Linked DNA regions of Actinacidiphila yeochonensis CN732. The protein of the gene in region 2 interacts with the protein of the main gene of each other region in a pairwise test. Links are inferred from orthologs where the notes say so. Each region holds a gene or a part of one and is shown on either strand. Other genes may lie near its edges.

Region 1 (9,337 bases), on a different replicon or contig from region 2:
GCAGCTGCTCCTTCATGCGGACCATGTTCGCCTCGGTGGAGACCCTGGGGTGGGTGCCGGTCTGCACGGCGTACTGCTCGGCGGGCAGGCCGAAGGCGTCGAAGCCCAGGGTGTGCAGGACGTTGTGGCCGGTCATCCGCTGGTGGCGGGAGTAGACGTCGGTGGCGATGTACCCCAGAGGGTGACCGACGTGCAGGCCCGCGCCCGACGGGTACGGGAACATGTCCATGATGAACTTCTTGGGGCGCGCGGCCAGCTCGGGCGCCCCGTCCAGCTCGCCGCTGGGGTTGGGGGCGTCGAAGGTGCCGGCGGCGTCCCAGAAGTCCTGCCACTTGCTCTCGATCCGCTCGGCCATGGCGGCCGTGTAGCGGTGGGGCGCGGCCGTCTCGCCGGCCGGGGTGGTGTCGCTCATCGTCCTCGGTACTCCATCGCTGTCGTGACGGCCGCGCCGCCGGATCGCCTGATGCCCTCGCCGGCCCCTCGTGGGGGCGGGTCTCCGGGATGAAACCGGAAACAAAAAAGCCCCTCGCACAGGAGGGGTGCCGCACTGACGTGTTTCGTGGTCAGCGCGGCTGGCTAAGCAGGAGGCTCACGGCTCGCATGGGCTCAGGGTACCCCAGGGGTGTGCGGGGCCGCACGAGCCGGGGCAGCTGGGGCTTGCCCCCAGGAAGCCGGGCGACCTATGGGAAGCGGCGGTCCGGCGACCTACTGGGGCCCGAATCGGAGACCGGCCTATAGGGGTCGGAAACGCACCAGGGGTGCCGGTCCGAGTGTCTCCGGACCGGCACCCCTGAGAGGCAGTGCCGGGCGGCCCTTCAGGAGGAAGGCCGCCCAGGCGCCGATGTCTCGGTCAGTTCTTCTTCGCCGGCTTGTAGGACTTCACGTAGTCGGTGCCGGGGGTGCCGACTCCGGTGACGTTGTCGTAGCCGACGGTCGCGTGCAGCGAGCTGTCCGCGCCGAAGGTGCGCAGCGAGGTGATGGTGCCCTCGGACGCGTCGGTGGTGTTGGCGTAGTCGACGCGGACGTTGGCGATGCCCTGGCCCTGGCCGAGCGGGTGGTCGGTCACGTCGTGGAAGGAGGACGTGCCGTACCGGGAGTAGATGCCCGGGTTGGCGAAGCCGATCGGCACGCCGCCGCGGGCCTGCTCGGCGAGCGCCTGGACGCCGGCGATGACCGGGGAGGCCAGCGAGGTGCCGCCGAGGCGGTACTCGTTGTACTTCGCGGTGCCGTCGGGGAAGGTCATCGTCTCACCGACGAGGAAGCCGGTGTTGGGGTCGGCGACCGCGGAGATGTCCGGCTGGACGCGCATCGCGGTGGAGCCGTTCTCCTTGGACAGCGAGTCCGGGACGACGCCGCGCTGGTAGTACGGCTGCCCCACCAGCTTGCTGGTGCCGCCGCCGGCGCCCGAGGTGAACGGGCCGGGGAAGCCGTCCCAGCTCTTGCCGTCGGCCGACAGCGGGGCCCGCTCGGTGCCCCAGCCGGTCTCCCACAGGTACTTGTCGTTCTTGCCGACGGCCAGCGAGGTGCCGCCGACCGAGGTCGCCCACTGGGAGTCGGACGGGGTCGAGACGTCGGTCGCGCCGTTCTCGTCGATGGCGTCGTCGCCGTCGTCACCGGAGGAGAAGTAGAAGCCGATGCCCTCCACGGCCCCGGTCTCGAAGACCTGGTCGTAGGCGGCCTGGGAGTCCGGAGTGGCGTCGGCCTCGACGTCGCCCCAGGAGTTGCTGACGATGGTCGCCAGGTGGTTGTCGACGACCTTCTGCAGCGCGTCGAGCAGGTCGTCGTCGCCGCAGGAGGCGGCACCCACGTAGACGATGTCGGCGTCGGGGGCCACGGCGTGCACGGACTCGACGTCCAGCGACTCCTCGCCGTACCAGCCGGAGGCGCCGCACTCGTCGACGCTGTTGTAGCCGTCGGCCGCCGGGGTGACCTGCGTCAGCTGGCCCTTGCGGTACTTCTGGCCGCCGGTGTCCTTGGCCAGGCGGGCGGAGTCGGAGACGATGTTCGGCGAGGCGTAGGCGTCGGTGATCGCCACGGTGACGCCCGCGCCGGTGTACTTGCCGGCGCCGTAGGCGGCGCGCAGCTGGTCGCCGGAGTAGCCCTGGATGGTGTAAGCGGCCTTGCTGCCGTACGCCGAGGGGAGCTTCTTGTCGACGTTCGAGCCGTAGTAGGTGGAGAACGGCCCGGAGTTGACGAACGCGGCCTCGGGCGGGGGCAGGGTGTCGTCGTGGGTGGCCTGCCTGGGGGCGTTGTCGAGGCCCGTCACGGTGAGCACGGCGCCCTTGAGGGAGGCCGGCGCCGAGGCCGTGGCGGCCGGGGCGTGGTAGGTGTGGCTGCCCTTGGCGTAGTTGTGCAGCTGGGTGCCGAACGCCTTCTCGGCGGACTTCACGGTGCCGGTGACGGTCAGGAAGTGCTGGTTGGAGCCGGTGACCTTCAGGCCGGAGGAGGTCAACCACGAGCGCACGGCTTCCCGCTGGGCGGCGGTGGCGCCGAAGCGGGCCTGAGCCTGGGCCGCCGTCAGGTAGTGCGCGTACGTCGCCGACTGCGGGTCGGAGACCGCCTTGGCGTAGGCGGCCAGGCCCTGGGCGTCACCGGCGAGGTAGACCCGGGCGGTCACCTTGCCGCTGGCGGACGCGGCGCCCTTGTCCGCATGCGCGGTCGCCCACGCGGGCTTGGTGCCGCTCAGCAGCTGGCGCCCGGCCGACGTGTCGGCGTTGGCGCCCTGGGCGCCAAGCACGAGCGCGCCGGCGACGAGGGGCAGTGTGGCTGCCATCGCCAGCCCGGCGCGGGCTCTCTTGCGCTCGAATCTCATGGAACCCCCAAGCGAAGCAAGTGGATATCGCATCTGACACGGTGTCACCGTTATCCGTGCGCGGAGCACCGCACAGAGCGACACTCTGTCGCCGATCAGTTCACGTGAGGGCCATGAAATACCCAAGAGAAGGTCAAGGAACCCCCTCCTACGGATACTCGCCCGAGGGATCATTGACCTTGACCGCCAGGAGAGTTGACGCTAGCAGCGGCCCTGCCCACCCACCAGGGGATGCCGGATCGAGGCGGCGAGCCGGGGCGGAAGGGACAGAGGGAAAAAAACCCGCCGGACGCGCCGGGAACCCCCCACACGTACGAACGCGGGCCGCCCGCGCCGCGGCCGGCCACAGGCGCGGCCACCTCCTCGACCCGAAGCCCCTCCGTACCGCCGTGCCGCCGTGCCGCCGTGCCGCCGTGCCGCCGTGCCGCCGTGCCGCCGCCGCACGATCGCGCCCGTCAGGGCCGTCCCCTCTTCCACCGCCGCCCCCGACGCCGCGCCTGCGCCCGCCCCCGCGCCTGGGACCGCGGCCCCGCGCACCCTCCACCGCCGGCCCCACACCCGACGAACTCCTCGCCCCCACACCGCTCGGCGCCAGATCGGGAAGTGTGACGGTCCGCACACTCGACGGCCTCCGCCCGACAGGCGCTCTGGTGGCACCCACGGCCACACCCGACGGGACGGTGGACAGCGTGGGGGCTCCTGGTCCACGGCGGTGCCGTCATCCGCGAGGGGGCTGCCGCTGCGTCCGCCTCGCCGACGGCCCGGACCCTCCTGCGAAGTCCCGGGCATCGCGTGCGGCTTCGGCCGCATCAGGTCGCCTCGGCAGGCTCCGGAAACGCGGAAAACCCGTCCGATCAAGAAGATCGAACGGGTCGAGCGAGATCTTCTCCGACCGACGTCGGGAACATCCTTCTGTGGAGCTACGGGGATTCGAACCCCGGACCTCTTGCATGCCATGCAAGCGCTCTACCAACTGAGCTATAGCCCCGCGTCCGTCGGCCCGGCGAACCGGCCGACCTGGGGATTACTTTACACGGCCGACCGGGTGGAACAGCAAACCGGTAAACGGCCCGGGGCCACCGGAGGCGGCCAGGCCGCGCGGGTCCCCGATGCCGTCCTCGCCCCGGAGCGCCAACACCCCCGACGGCGGGACCAGTACGACCGCCGCCAGGGCGGACCCGCGAACCCGGAGGTGACGGCCGCCACAGTCAGGGCCCGGCCGGCCCGCAGGGCGCCGAGGCCGGGACCGGACGCCGTCGACGACGACAGCCGCGGCCGCCCTCCACCACCCCCAGGACGCCCCCACAAGCCCGTGGAAGCCGATCCGACGGGCCAGGAGGGGATGTCCGGCGCCACGCGCCACCAGACGGCGCCGTGAGCCCGCACCAGCCCCGAAGGGCACCGGGTTTCCCCCGGCCCCTCCCCCGCTCCCCCGCAAGTCCGCACGAGTCTCCTGCCGGTCCCGCTCACCCGAGGGGAGTGCCGGCCCGGCCCCGGGGGGGCTGAGGATTGGGGACTGAGGGCACCTCCCGTGCCCGCAGGCCGGGGAGACCCCGACACGCGCGGACCGAGTTCGCGCGAAAACGACGAAGGCGAAGCATCTCCGCGCTTTCCGCGGACATACTTCGCCTGTCGTCTTCTGTGGAGCTACGGGGAATTGAACCCCGGACCTCTTGCATGCCATGCAAGCGCTCTACCAACTGAGCTACAGCCCCAGAACCGCCGCCCTGTTGTCCTGGCGACGAGAAGAAGCATAGCGGGTGGAGCGTCGGGAAACGAAATCGGCTGCGCGGGACCCGCCGGGGGGCGGGCCGCGGGCCTCAGCGGTCGTCGCCGAGAACCGCTTCCGGCAGGCTGCTCGCGTTGTGCTCGGTCAACCGCCAGCCGCGCACGCCCTCGCCGAGGACGGACCAGCAGCAGTTGGACAGGCCGCCCAGCGACTCCCAGCTACGGGGGTCGAGGCCGAGCAACCTGCCGATGGTGGTGCGGATCGTGCCGCCGTGGCTGACCACGACCAGCAGACCGCCCGGGGGCAGCTTGTCGGCCTCGGCGAGCACCACCGGCGCGGCACGGTCGGCCACCTCGGTCTCCAGTTCGCCGCCGCCGCGGCGGACCGGCTCACCGCGCTTCCAGGCCGTGTACTGCTCGCCGAAGCGGGCCAGGATCTCGGTGTGGGTCAGGCCCTGCCACTCCCCCGCGTACGTCTCGCGCAGCCCCTCGTAGGGGGTGGCGGTCTGCCCGGTGAGCGCCGTCAGCTCGGCGGCGGTGGCGGCGGCCCGCCGGAGGTCGGAGGCGATCACCCGGTCCGGCGCGAGGGCGGCGAGCATACGGGCGGCCCGCCGGGCCTGGGCGACGCCGACCTCCGTCAGCGGGATGTCGGTGTCGCCCTGGAAGCGCTGTTCGAGGTTCCAGGAGGTCTGGCCGTGCCGCCAGAGGACGATCCGGCGGCCGCGGTCGGCTGAGGTCACGGTCGGCTCACGCGTCCTCGTCGAACGCCTCCGAGGCCGCGAGCGCCTCGGCGTGGGCCGCGCCCTTGCCGCGGGTGGCGACGGCGTCCTCGGGCAGGTCGATCTCGGGGCAGTCCTTCCACAGCCGCTCCAGCGCGTAGAAGACACGCTCCTCGGAGTGCTGGACATGGACGACGATGTCGACGTAGTCGAGCAGGATCCAGCGGCCGTCCCGCTCGCCCTCGCGGCGGACCGGCTTGGCGTCCAGGTCCTTGCGGAGGACCTCCTCGATCGCGTCCACGATCGCCCTGACCTGCCGGTCGTTGGGTGCGGAGGCCACCAGGAAGGCGTCGGTGATGGAGAGCACATCGCTGACGTCGTAGGCGATGATGTCGTGCGCGAGCTTGTCGGCGGCAGCCTGGGAGGCGGCGCGGATGAGCTCGACGGATCGGTCTGTGGCGGTCACGGAGCAGCTTTCCGGTCGGTGTACCTGACCCTTCAAGGGTCTCACGCCGCTCCGACAGCGCCCCACCTCGCGGAACGGCGCCCCGGGCCCCCGTCCGCGGCGCCGCCCGCAGAGCCCCGGACGCGCTCCGGCCCCGGGGAGGGCGCTCACGCGCCCGCCGGGGCCGGACCGGTCCTGCCGGGCGCCGTACTAGGTCTGGGACGGCTTGTAGTCCCCGCCGAGCACCACCAGGATGTCCGCGTTGGCCGGCACCGTGCCCTTGCCGACCTCGGCGACCGGGAGGTCCAGCGTGGTCGCCACGTCCTTCGCGGCGGCCTCCCGTGAGGCGTCGGAGTAGAGCACCTGGGAGACCTTCTGCGTCGTGGCCGCCTTGCCGCCGGGTACGTAGGAGTACGAGCCGCTGTTGGTGATCGCCGCCTGGGCCATGCTCGCGGCCTTGGCCTCGCCGCTGGCGTCCTTGACGGCCACCCGGGCCTCGCCGGACGACGCGCCGCCGGGCTTCACCGTGGTGCCGAGGGTGCTCTTGACGGTCGCAGCGGCCTGGTCGCTGAGCGTGCCGTCGGAGCCGACCGGCAGCGTGAGGGTGCTGTAGGCGCCGGTCTTCGCGAGGTCCGCGAGCGCCGCGAGGGAGGCGCCGAGCTGGCTCTCGGTGAGCGAGGGGTCGAGGATCTGGGTGAGGGCCTGCACGGTCTTGGTGGCCCCGGCGGTGTCGCTGGGCATCTTCTCCAGCACCGCCTCCATCACCTGGCCGAACCGCGCCAGCTGCGCGGTCTGCGGCTCTCCGGGCGCCCGGTAGGTGGCGTAGGCGACGGCGGCCTGGCCGGTGAGCTCCTGCTGCTCGCCCTTGGGCACCAGGACCTTGTCCTTGTCCTTGCCGGTGCCCTTGACGGAGGCGTTGGTGTCGACGAGCACGTTGCCCAGGGAGTCGACGAGCAGTTCGAGGTACGGCGAGTCGAGCCGCCAGCTGCCGCTGATGTCCGTGCCGAGCAGCGCGTTGAGCGCGTCACGGGTGGGGCCCACCCCGTCCTCGACGGACTTGTCGAGGGTCATGGTGCCGTCGTCGCCGCTGACCTGGAGGGCGTTGGGGATGAGGACGGTGGTGCCGTGCTTCTTCGTGGTGTTGTCCACCAGCAGGGCGGTGGAGCTGGGGCCGCCGTCGACGGGCATCAGGTGGACCAGGATCACGTCGCGCCGTTGGGAGCCGCCGGTGGCGGCCGCCTTGGCGCCGCTCTTCTTCAGCCCGGGGATCTTCCCGGCGTCCCACAGGTATCCGGCGCCGCCGAGCAGGGCCAGGACGAGGACGAGGACGAGCCCGACACGCCGGTTGCGGCCGCGCCGCCGGGCCTCCTCGCGGCGCTCGGTGCGGGACTCGGAGAACTTGAGCCAGTCGATGACGTCCTCGGACTCCTCGGAGTCCTCGTCCACGAAGGCGAACGGCTCTTCCTGGTAGCCGAGGCCCGTCCGGGGGCCGCCGCCCTCTCCGTCCTCCGCTGCCCGGTCCGGCTCCGGCCCCGCCTTCTGGCGGGGCAGCTGCCCGGTGTGCGGGCCGCCGCTGTCGTGGACCGGCACCTGGCCCGTGTGGCCGCCGCCGTCCTGGACCGGCATCTGGGCGGTATGGGAACCGCCGTCATAGACGGGTGTCCGGCCGGTGTGCGGCCCGCCGCCCCCGTACACGGGCTGCTGCCCGGTGTCGTACGCCGGGAACTGGCCGGTGTGCTGCCCGGTGTGCTGCCCGGTGTCGAAGTCCTGACGCGGACCGGCGCCGTACACGGGCATCTGCCCGGTCGGGGAACCGCCGTCATAGACGGGTGTCTGGCCGGTGTGCGGCCCGCCGCCCCCGTACACGGGCTGCTGCCCGGTGTCGTACGCCGGGAACTGGCCGGTGTGCTGCCCGGTGTCGAAGTCCTGGCGCGGACCGGCGCCGTACACGGGCATCTGCCCCGTCGGGGAGCCGCCGGGGCCGTAGCCCCGCTCCAGGGCGGAGTACCCGGGATATCCCGGGTACTGGCCGGTGTCATGGCCGTCGGGGCCGGGGGGCTGGCCGTAGTACGGCTGTTGGGGTTGCTGCGGGATGTGCCCGGGCCCCTGGTAGGTGCCCTGATAGGGGTCCTGGTGGACGCCCTGGGCCCTGGGGTCCGGCGGGGGCGGGGCGACCGGGCGGCCGTACGCGTCGTAGCCGTAGGGCTGCTGCTCGTAGTAGGGGCCCTGCCCGTAGGGGTCCGTGCCGGTGTCCGGACCGCCGTGGCCGTAGGGCCTGCGGGGGTTGGCGTCGTTCACGAGGAACCCCAATTCATGTGTGCGTCGGCGCCGCTACCCGAGCCGGTTCCGGTAGAGGGCGCGCTTGTCGATGTAGCGCACCACACCGTCCGGAACCAGGTACCAGACGGGATTCCCCTTGGCCACCCGCTCACGGCAGTCGGTCGACGAGATCGCCAGCGCCGGGACCTCCACGAGGGACACACCGCCCTCCGGGAAGCCCGGGTCCGACAGCGTATGCCCTGGACGTGTGACGCCGATGAAGTGCGCCAGCGCGAAGAGCTCCGCCGCGTTCCGCCACGAGAAGATCTGGGCGAGAGCGTCGGCGCCGGTGATGAAGAACAGCTCCGCGTCCGGGTGCTCCGCCCGCAGGTCCCGCAGCGTGTCGATGGTGTAGGTGGCGCCACCGCGTTCGATGTCGCTGCGGCTGACCGAGAACTGCGGGTTGGAGGCGGTGGCGATCACCGTCATCAGGTAGCGGTCCTCGGCCGGGGACACCTGGCGGTCGTCCTTCTGCCAGGGTTGGCCGGTGGGTACGAAGACGACCTCGTCGAGGTGGAAAAGGCTCACCACCTCGCTCGCGGCCACCAGGTGCCCGTGGTGGATGGGATCGAAGGTGCCGCCCATCACACCGATGCGCTTTTTCGCCGACATGCTAGTCGCGGTTGAAGCGCGTGACGACCCACAGCAGGAGCAGCAGCACGCCGAACGCGCCGAATCCTGTCAGGTAGGGGCTGAGGCTCGGGTGGTTGCCGCCCTCGGCGAGAGTGGTCAGGGTGGTGGCTGCAGCGGTCGTCATGACGGCGGACCCTTTGCGTGCTCGGGGACGGGCGGGAGGACTCTCCGCACATCGTACGGGCGGGCTGTGGGGAACTTCGAGCAGGCTCCGTGCGTCCAGCATGGTGAACCGTTCGGCGAGCAGGGGGTTGGGCCGGTATGTCCGAACCGAAGAAGGCCAAGAAGGACGGCAAGGACAGCAAGGACGCCAAGGCGGCCACGGCGGGCGGCGGCTCCGGTGAGGCGTCCGGCGGCTCGTCAGGTGCCACACCCGGCGGCTCGTCAGGCGGTTTCCCCGGGGGCTTCCCGGGTGGCGCGAGCGTGCCGCCGCAGGGCGGGGAGCGGCTGCCCAGCCGCTCGCGGCGCCGGTTCCCTGACATCTCCTCACGCGCCTGGGAGCACCCGGCCGACCGGTCGGCCCTGGTGGCGCTGCGCAAGCTCAGCGGTTTCGACACCGTCTTCAAGGCCCTGAGCGCGCTGGTGCCCGAGCGCAGCCTGCGGCTGCTGTTCCTGGCCGACTCGGTGCGGGTCGGCGACGAGCAGTTCCCCCACCTCCACGCCATGCTGCGGGACGCCTGC
Region 2 (9,384 bases):
TCTCCGGCATCGCCCGGTTGAGGGACAGCAGGGTGCCCACGAGGTGCACGTCGGCCTCCACCGCCTCCAGCATCTCCGGTTCGAGCAGCAGCGCGGACAGCCCGAGCCGGTCGATCGCGTCGCGCTGCATCACCTGCACCACGGAGGACGGGAAGTAGGTGCGGATGTCGCCCAGCCACCGGGCCACCTGGGGCGCCGAGGAGCCCAGCCCGGCGGAGCGCTCCGCGCCGGACGCGCCGCCGTAGACGGCGGCGAGGGTGCGGTCCATGGCGGCGTCCCGGCCGGTGAGCGTGTAGCCGGTGCCGGAGCAGGCGCCCTGGCCGCCGTTGCCGGGCGGCTCGGCGCCGAGCACCAGCCGCCATCGGCGCAGCCGCTCGTCGGCTCCGGCGGCCTCCGGGACGGTCTCGGCCTCAGGGGTGGCCGCGGTGCGCGGGTCTCGGGTCACGGCATCGGTCATCGGGGCTCGCCTCCAGGGGTCGGCGTCTCGGCAGGGCGGCGGGCAGCGGGTACAGCGGCGAGTACGACGGGCGCGGCGCCCGTGGCGGACAGGGCCTCCGCGCGGGCGGCGGAGCGGCGGGGCCGACCGGACGGGAGCCGGCAGCCGGGTTCCGCCCAGGGCCGACCGGCGCGCGGCGGCGTCCGAAGGCGCGGGGCGGGCCGCTCGCCGCCCGGGCACGGCCTGGCCGGGCATCGTCGCGGCCGCGTTCCGGCTCCTGCCCGAGCTCTGACCTCCGCCTTCGCCGCTGCTTCGGACGGCCGGGTGGCGCGCCCAGGAGACCGCTTCCGACAGTCCGGAGGCCGGGGCCGGGGCCGGGGCCGGCAGGGCGGGGCTCGTGGCGGCCGGGCCGGTGCGGTCGTCGGGGGCGGGCGGGTCCTGGAGGTCCTCCGGACCGTCAGCGGTGGACCGGCCCAGCAGCAGCCGCACGGTGCGGGCCGCCGCGTCGGCCCGGGCCCGGTCCAGCTCCGGCGCGAACCCGGACGCGCCGACCCGCCCCGGGCGGGTGCGGCCCGGCCGGCCGGGCCGCGCCGCACCAGCTCGCCCACCGAGGTGCGGACCCCGGACTCGAACTGGCCGAACGTCCGCCGCAGCAGGGGCAGCACATCCGTGAACGCCTCGGCGGGCACCCCGCTCAGCCAGCCGTCGACCAGCGCGAGCAGCCGCTCGTCGTGGACCAGCAGCATGCCGCCGCCCGCCAGGAACCCCTCGATCCAGGCGGCCGCCTCGGCGGGTCCGGCGCCGGGCGAGAGAGCCAGCCCCATCAGCCGGGCGGCCTCCCCGTCCGGCAGCCGCCCCTCGTCGAGCAGCAGCCGGGCGGCGGCGCCGCGCAAGAGCCCGGGGACGGAGGAGTCCCGCCCGGCCAGTCCGCGCAGCATCGCGGACCAGCGGTCCCGCAGCCCCTCCCCCAGCAGGGCCACGGCCCGGTGCACCTCGTCCATGGGGCCGCGCAGGGCCGCCGCCCCCTCGGCGTCGAGGTGGGTGCAGGCCGCCGGGAAGCCGACGCAGATCCGCTCGGCCAGCCCGGCCGCGACCCGGGCCAGCGCCCTGGAGTCGGTGCCGCGCACGTCGCCGTAGCGGACCGCGCGGACCAGCGCGGGAAGGGCGGCGGCGAGGTGGGCGACGTCCGCGTCCAGGGCGGCACGGTCGGCGAGCACCCGCATCACCTCGGGCAGCGCGTCGTCGAGTCCGGCCAGCAGGCAGCGCTCGGCCATGGCGGTGACCTCGGCCAGCGTGGCCGCCCCGGCGGCCAGGTCGCGGGCGCGGGCGCCCGCCGCGGCCCGCACGGTGGTGCCCCAGATGCCGGCCTCGGCGACCCGGACGGCCGCCTCCGGCTCCCAGCGCAGCCGCCAGGACTCGCGGAAGGTGCCTCGGCCGGAGCGGCCCACGGCGGGCTCCCCCCAGCCGATGCCGAGCAGCCGCAGCCGGTGCAGCAGACGGCTGCGACCGGCGTCCAACTCCTTGCGCAGGTCGAGTTCGAGCTCGCGCTCCAACGCCTCGGGCTTCAACCGCAGCCGGCGCTGCTCCTGCGCCAGGTCGCGGGCCAGGGGGACGGCGGGCGCGCCCTCCGGGACCTCGCCGAGCGCGTCGCCGACCACCAGCCGGTCGCGGACCAGCTCCAGCGGTACCTCGGAGCCGTCGCACATCACCGCCAGCACCGCGTCCAGCGTCTCGCCGAGGCCGGCCAGCGGGCGGCCGCGCACAGCGGCGAGGGTGTCGGCCAGCCGCACCGCCTCGATGACGTGCGCGGACGACACCGGGAGGTCCTCTTCCCGGAGCAGGCCGGCCACCTTCGTCATCCAGCGGGCGAGCGGGCGGTCGGGGGCGGCGAACAGGTGCGCGTACCAGCCCGGGGAGTCGATTCCGGCCCCGTATCCACCGGCCCGGGAGAGCCGGCGGTGCGTCCACGGCACCCAGGTGGCCTGCACCTTCACCTTCGGCAGGCCTTTGAGGAGCTGCCGGTCGGCGGCCGCGGTGGTGCGGGCGGCCAGGGCCGGGACGTGCCAGGCGCCGCACACCACGGCCGTCCGCTCGTGGACACGCCGGGCCTCGCGCAGCCGCAGCCGCATGTGGGCCTCGCGGACGAGGTCGCGCGGGTCGGCACCGCCGTGGTCACCCTGGTCGTCGGCGGCGTCCGGGGCGTCCGGGCCCTCCTGGTCACCGCGGATCTCGGCCATCGCCTCGGCAACGGCGGCGAACGGGGCGAACGGGTCGTCCGCGCCGCTGCCGCGGTGCTCGACCGCGTCCTCCCACCAGCGTTCCGGGTCCTCGTACCCGGCTGCCGCGGCGAGCACCGCGAGCGGGTCGACGCGCAGCGCGTCCGACTGCGGCTCGCTGTCGGGGCCGGCGCTGTCCTGTCGGTCGGTACCGTCCCCAGGCGCCGAGCCGTCCGGGGCATGGGCGCCCTGGGCGCCCGGGCCGGCTTCGCGGCCCGGCCTCCGCCCCCCCGCTTCCTGACCGGCCGCAGGCACCTCGGGGCCGGCAGGCACCCCGGCTCCGTCAGGCACTTCGGGTCCGTCGGACGTCTCCGGAGTGTCGGCGGCGGCGCGGAGTGCGAGGGTGTGCGCGGCCGGCAGGTCGATGAACCGCACCTCCGCACCGGCCTCGGCGGCCCAGCGCAGCGCCACCCACTCCGGGGAGAACTCCGCGAAAGGCCAGAAGGCGGCCCGCGCCGGTTCGTCGACGACGTGGGCGAGCAGTGCGACCGGCGGCCGCATGCCCGGGTCGGCGGCGAGTGCCGCCAGGGCGTCCGCCTCGGCCGGCCCCTCGATGAGGACGGCCTGCGGCCGGTAGGCGTCCAACGCGGCGCGCACGGCGCGGGCCGAGCCGGGGCCGTGGTGGCGCACGCCGAGCAGCAGCACGTCCTGCGGATCGGGGACAGCGCCGGCCCGTGGGACGGAGGCGGCCCGGCGCGCAGCGGCGCGGGTCGGGGCGGCGGCGTCGGGTGTCATGCCGTCACCTCGCGGCAGGCGCGGTAGAAGTCCTTCCACCCTTCCCGCTCGCGCACGACCGTCTCCAGGTACTCCTGCCAGACCAGCCGGTCGGCGGCCGGGTCACGGACGACGGCGCCGAGGATGCCCGCCGCCACGTCCCCGGCCCGCAGTACGCCGTCGCCGAAGTGGGCGGCCAGCGCCAGGCCGTTGGTGACCACGGAGATCGCCTCGGCCGTGGACAGCGTGCCCGAGGGCGACTTGACCTTGAGCCGGCCGTCCTCCGTGGCGCCCGCGCGCAGCTCGCGGAAGACGGTGACGACCCGGCGGATCTCGTCGGCGCCGCTGGGCGCGGCCGGCAGGTCGAGGCCGCGGCCGATCTGGTCGACGCGCCGGCTGACGATGGCGACCTCCTCCTCGGCGGTGGCCGGCAGCGGCAGCACCACCGTGTTGAAGCGTCGGCGCAGCGCGCTGGACAGGTCGTTCACCCCGCGGTCGCGGTCGTTGGCGGTGGCGATCAGGTTGAAGCCGCGCACCGCCTGCGTCTCGGTGCCCAGCTCCGGTATCGGCAGCGTCTTCTCGGACAGGATGGTGATCAGCGTGTCCTGCACGTCGGCCGGGATGCGGGTCAGCTCCTCGACGCGGGCGATCCGCCCCTCGGCCATGGCGCGCATCACCGGGCTGGGTACCAGGGCGTCACGGCTGGGCCCGTGCGCGAGGAGCTGCGCGTAGTTCCAGCCGTAGCGGATGGCCTCCTCGGGGGTGCCGGCGGTGCCCTGCACGAGGAGGGTGGAGTCCCCGCTGACCGCGGCGGCCAGGTGTTCGGAGACCCAGGTCTTGGCGGTGCCGGGCACGCCGAGGAGCAGCAGCGCGCGGTCGGTGGCCAGGGTGGTGACGGCGACCTCGATGATGCGGCGGGGGCCGACGTACTTGGGCGTGATGGCGGTGCCGTCGGGCAGGGTGCCGCCCATCAGGTAGGTGGCCACCGCCCATGGCGACAGCCGCCAGCGGGCCGGGCGGGGGCGGTCGTCGGCGGCGGCGAGCGCGGCCAGCTCGGCGGCGAAGGCTTCCTCCGCGTGCGCGCGCAGGGCCTGCCCGCCGCCGGCGGACGCGGAAGCCCCTTCGGGCGCGACGGCGGAACCGTGCGCGGGCTCCTCGGCTGTCGCGGCAGCGGTTGCGGTGATGGCGGACGTAGACGGCACAGCACTCCCCCACGGGCATGCGCGGGCCCTTCGGCCCGTGCGCGGTCGGTGTGCTTCCACGATGCACCGCACCACTGACAATCGGTCACAGCCCGTGTCCGGCACGGGTTACGGGCCCTCCCCGGAGCACTCGGCGCCGCCCTCGGGCGCGTCCGGCGACCGGCCGCGGCTCCCCGCGCGCGGGCGTTCGGCCGGCCCGGAGCGGGGATGATCTCCTCGCGCCCGGGGACGGGCGTCGGGTCGGCACACGCCGAGGCCCGTCCCCGACGCCGTTGCCGGCGGCGGGAGCAGACGTGACGGTGTGTCAAGCGCAGAGGAGTGGCCCGAGGGGGCGGCGGCAGCCAGGCGGTGGGATGCCGCCGGGAGCGGCGAGAGCGGCGTCAGCGGCGGGCCGTCCCCGGCTCGGGCGCGGCTTCGTCTCCGGCGGCCGCCTCCGCCTCCGGCCGCGCCGCCTCCACCTCCCGCTGCCCCGGCTCGGGCAGGAACAGCCCCAGCCCGAGGGCGATCGGCGGCACCACGCAGAGCACCGCGAGGGCGCCGCGCGGCCCGTGGGCGTCGGCCACCAGCCCGAGCAGCGGTGCGAGCAGGCCGCCGACACTCACCGCGAGGCCGAGGGTCACGCCCGCCGCCGTACCCGGCCGGGTCGGCAGGTAGTCCTGGCCGAGCTTGACGAGCACCGCGAAGGGCAGGTTCAGCGTCAGTCCGGTGAGGACCGCGAAGAGCAGCGGCACGACGCTGCCGGGCGTCAGGACCAGTCCGGCGAGCATCGGCAGCGCGAGGCCGCCGCCGATCTGCACCGTGCGCACCATCCCCAGCCGGTCGGCGATCCGCCCGCCCAGCAGGGTGCCGCTGACACCGCCCGCCAGGAAGCAGGTGAGGGCGGCTCCGGCCAGTCCGCGGGAGGCGTGCAGGTCGCGGATCCAGTACAGCTCGATGAAGGTGTTGACCCCGAAGAACGCCACCGAGCGCACCACTTCCACGGAGGTGAGCACCGCGAACGGCCGCCACTGGTCACGCCCGGCGCGGACGGCGGACACGGTGGCCGCCCCTTGGCGGCGCCGGTGCCGCAGCAGCACGAAGGCGATCAGCACCGCCGGCGGGATGAAGAGGGCCGTGGTCCCCACCCCCCAGGCGATCAGGGCCGGCGTGGCCAGTACCGGGGCCAGAAAGAAGCCGACGCTGCCGCCCGCGGCGAACACGCTCATCGCCGCGGCGCTGTCGCCGGCCGCCTCCCGCGCGGCCTTGCCCGCGGCCGGGTGGAACATCGCCACGCCGAGTCCGGAGAGCATGATCAGGCACCAGGTGGCGGCGTACGAGGGCACCAGGCCGGACAGGCCGAAGCCGATCCCGGCCAGTGCCACGCCCGCGCCGACCAGCCAGCCGACCCGCAGCCGGTCGACCGCCACGCCGAGGAAGGGCTGCGGCACGGAGCTGCCGAGGGTGGCGGCAAGGGTGAGGCCGGAGGCGGCGACATAGCCGTAGTGCCGGTCCAGCACGAAGTAGGGCACGGTGGCGGGGACCAGGCCCTGGTAGAGGTCGTCGACGGCGTGGGCGATGCCCCACAGGCGCATGCGGGACCAGGTGCCGGCGGCGGTGTCCGACGGCGCCGCGGCGGCGGCCGGGGGCGGGGCTGAGGAGTTGAGCTGAGCCATGGCACCAGCGTCGCGGGGCCACGGATGGGGCGGCCACCGATACTCTGCCCGATTGTGTCGCCAACCCGCCAAGGCGTCGACGAGAACCGTCCCGCCGATCGCGCCGGAGCACCCGGAGCACCCGAGGCCGCCGAGGCCGCCGAGCGCCCCGGGGGAGCCGCCGAGGCCGCAGACTCCCCTGCCGCCGACGGCGCCCTGAGCGCACCCCACCGGCCCCTCGCCGGTCCCACCCTCCTGGACCTGGTCCACCGGGAGCGCGTCACCTGGCACCACCACACCGAGCACCAGCTCATCCACCCCAGCCACGGCGTGCTGCGGGTCACGACGGCGGCGGGCACGTGGGCGGTACCGCCGCTGCGCGCGGTCTGGGTGCCCGCCGGGGTGGCCCACGCCCATGAGGCGCACGGTCCGGCACGGATGCGTACGTTGTGCTTCCCGCCCTCGGCCACCCCGCTGCGCACGGACCGGCCCACCGTCCTCGCGGTGGACCCGCTGCTGCGCGAGGTCATCGTCGCCCTCACCGACGAGGCGCGGCACGCGGCCAGGACCGTTCGGCAGCGGCGCACCCTCGAACAGGTGGCGCTCGACCAGCTGTCCCGGGCCGAGACGCTGCCTCTGCTGCTGCCCCTGCCGCTGCCGGCCGACGACCGGCTGCGGGCCGTGGCCGCCCTGCTGCACGCCGACCCGGCCGATCCACGGTCGCTGGCCGGACTCGGCGCGGCCGTCGGAGCGAGCGAGCGCACCCTGAGCCGCCTGTTCCGGCGCGAGACGGGCATGAACTTCCCCCAGTGGCGCACCCAGCTGCGGCTGCACCACTCGCTGACCCTGCTCGCGGCGGGGCATGAGGTCACCAGGACCGCCATCGCCTGCGGTTACGCCAACCCGAGCGCGTTCATCGAGGCGTTCCGGCGCGCCTTCGGCACGACGCCTGGACGGTACGCGGCGCGGGCGGCGGGATAGGCGGACGGGCCGCCCCTCGGGGGGTCGTGGCCGTCACATCCCCGTCACCAACGGTCCGAACATCCAGTAATCGGAGAATCCGATTACCTATCAGACGTGCGACGGCAGAGGGGTGTTGAAGGCCGCACACGACCCCTCGCGGGCCCGATCCGACCAGACGTCAGTCCCCGAATGTCAGTGCCTCCCCCTACCGTCGGTGGTCATGGAGACGGAAACGCGGTGGACCGCGGACCAAGTGCTCGGGCTCGCGCCTGACGCCGCATCGCAGAAGGCCGGCGGCAAGCTCGCCACGCCCGCGCCGTGGTCCGGCACGGGCGCCGCTGGCACGGCGGTGTGGGGGCTGTGCAAGGGCAGCGGCAGGACGCCGTACCAGACCGTCGTGGACACCCGCGGCCCCGCGTACCGCTGCACCTGCCCGAGCCGGAAGTTCCCGTGCAAGCACGCGCTGGCGCTGCTGCTGCTGTGGGCCGAAGGGGCGAAGGGGCCGATACCGGCGGCCGGTCCGGCCGGCGGGGAGCCGGAGTGGGTGGCCGAGTGGGTCGCGGCGCGGCGGCAGAAGGACGAGCGGGCGCGCCAGGCGGAGCCGGGCGGGGAGTCGTCCCGCAGGTCCGGCCCGGCCGACACCGAGGCGGCTCGACGCCGTGCCGAGCAGCGCGCGGTGCGGGTCGAGGGCGGCGCGAGCGAGCTGGAGCAGCGGCTGGTCGACCTGCTGCGCGGCGGGCTGGCCGGTGCCGACCGCGACGGGATGCGGCCGTTCGACGAGACGGCCGCGCGGATGGTGGACGCCCAGGCACCGGGCCTGGCCGCGCGGGTGCGGGAGCTCGGCTCCACGGCGGCGTCGGGCGGCGACTGGCCGGCCCGGATGCTGGAGGAGGCGGCGCTGCTGCACCTTCTGGCCAAGGGCTTCCTCGGCCGGGAGGCGCTGCCGGAGCCGCTGGTGGACACCGTCCGCACCCGGGTGGGCTTCACCGTCGACGCGGCCGAGGTACTGGCCGGCCCGCGGGTGCGCGGGCGGTGGCTGGTAGCCGCCCGCTACGACACGGCCGACGACCGGCTGACGACCCGCCGGGTGTGGCTGCGCGAGGAGGGGTCGGGCCAGTGCGCCCTGGTGCTCAGCTTCGGAGCGGCCGGCCGCGCCCCCGAACTCGCACTGCCGGTGGGCGTGGTGCTGGACGGCGAGGTGGCCTTCCACCGGGCCGCCGTGCCGCTGCGCGTCGAGCTGGGCCCGCACCGTGTCGAGGCGGCCGTCTCGGACGTGCCCGTCGGGACCGGCGTCGGGGCGGCGCTCGACGCCTACGGGGACGCGCTCGCCCACGACCCGTGGCTGGACGCCTGGCCGGTGCTGCTGAGCGGCGTCGTACCGGTGCCGGGCCGGGAGCGGTGGCAGCTGGCGGACGCGGAGAGCCCGGACGCGGTGCCGGTCGTCGGCCCGGCCCCCTGGCGGCTGGCCGCGCTCTCCGGGGGCGGGCCGCTGACCGTCTTCGCCGAACTGACGCCGGTGGGGGCGCGCCCGCTGACCGCGTGGGCGTCCCCCATACCGACGCCCCTGGCGGCGTGACACCACCGCCACGGCCTGCCCGAGGTCCAAGGCGCCGGTCGCGCGACCTTCGTCTGCCGCCGGCGATGCCGCTGCGGGCCGCACGCCCCGGGTCCGCTGCGGTGCGGCAGGGCTGCGGACGGCGGGTGACGGGCAACGGGCAACGGGTGACGGGCGGAAGCGCCGGGGCACGCCCAGGCAGTGCCCGGGGCGGGCGGTGGAACGAGAGGGCACGGCGGCCGCCGCTGCCGGGCGGGGCGCGGGTCCGTCGTGAGCGGTTCAGGAACGAGACAGGTCAGCCGGATAAGGAAGCGGACGCGGGGAGGACGCGGTGAGCGTGGCGTGGGAGGAGCTGGTCGGCAGTGCGCTGCTGGGCACGGAGCGGCGCCGGCCGCCCGGGGTGGTGGGTGACGCCGAGGAGGCCGCCGAGGCGTTGCTGGACGCCGCGGCCGAGAGCGTGCTGCGGCGCCGCGCGGGGGTGCGCCCCGCCGCGGTCGCGGCCCGGCCACGGAAGGCGGTCCCCGATCCGCGGCCGCTGCCACCCCCGGCGGCCCGGCGGCGGCTGGCGACGATGGTGGCCGACGGCGGCCGGGGCCGCTCGGGTGGC

What was found.
Region 1: the proteins of BS72_RS20620 (region 2) and rsfS interact in binary tests that used the Escherichia coli proteins (3 or more experiments, as listed by UniProt). The link is inferred for Actinacidiphila yeochonensis CN732 from one-to-one orthologs.

Annotation. Positions count from the first base shown.
Region 1 is NZ_JQNR01000003.1:860,464-869,800, forward strand. The notes cover bases 4,007-6,848. They hold rsfS (ribosome silencing factor), read right to left. Parts: upstream 5,726-6,848; coding sequence 5,288-5,725; downstream 4,007-5,287. Other genes in these bases: BS72_RS05210 (histidine phosphatase family protein), read right to left, coding at 4,633-5,280; BS72_RS05220 (LCP family protein), read right to left, coding at 5,915-6,848. In the rest of the region: leuS (leucine--tRNA ligase), read right to left, coding at 1-412; BS72_RS05195 (S53 family peptidase), read right to left, coding at 851-2,812; more of BS72_RS05220, read right to left, coding at 6,849-8,002; nadD (nicotinate-nucleotide adenylyltransferase), read right to left, coding at 8,036-8,635; BS72_RS37060 (hypothetical protein), read right to left, coding at 8,637-8,780; BS72_RS05230 (M48 family metallopeptidase), read left to right, coding at 8,918-9,337. UniProt on the Escherichia coli protein: Functions as a ribosomal silencing factor. Interacts with ribosomal protein uL14 (rplN), blocking formation of intersubunit bridge B8.
Region 2 is NZ_JQNR01000005.1:2,030,262-2,039,645, reverse strand. What follows is about bases 2,528-5,416. They hold BS72_RS20620 (ATP-binding protein), read right to left. Parts: upstream 4,611-5,416; coding sequence 3,444-4,610; downstream 2,528-3,443. Other genes in these bases: BS72_RS20615 (MFS transporter), read right to left, coding at 5,009-5,416. Also shown: BS72_RS20630 (VWA domain-containing protein), read right to left, coding at 1-457; more of BS72_RS20615, read right to left, coding at 5,417-6,280; BS72_RS20610 (AraC family transcriptional regulator), read left to right, coding at 6,476-7,240; BS72_RS20605 (SWIM zinc finger family protein), read left to right, coding at 7,443-8,798; BS72_RS20600 (DUF5691 domain-containing protein), read left to right, coding at 9,109-9,384.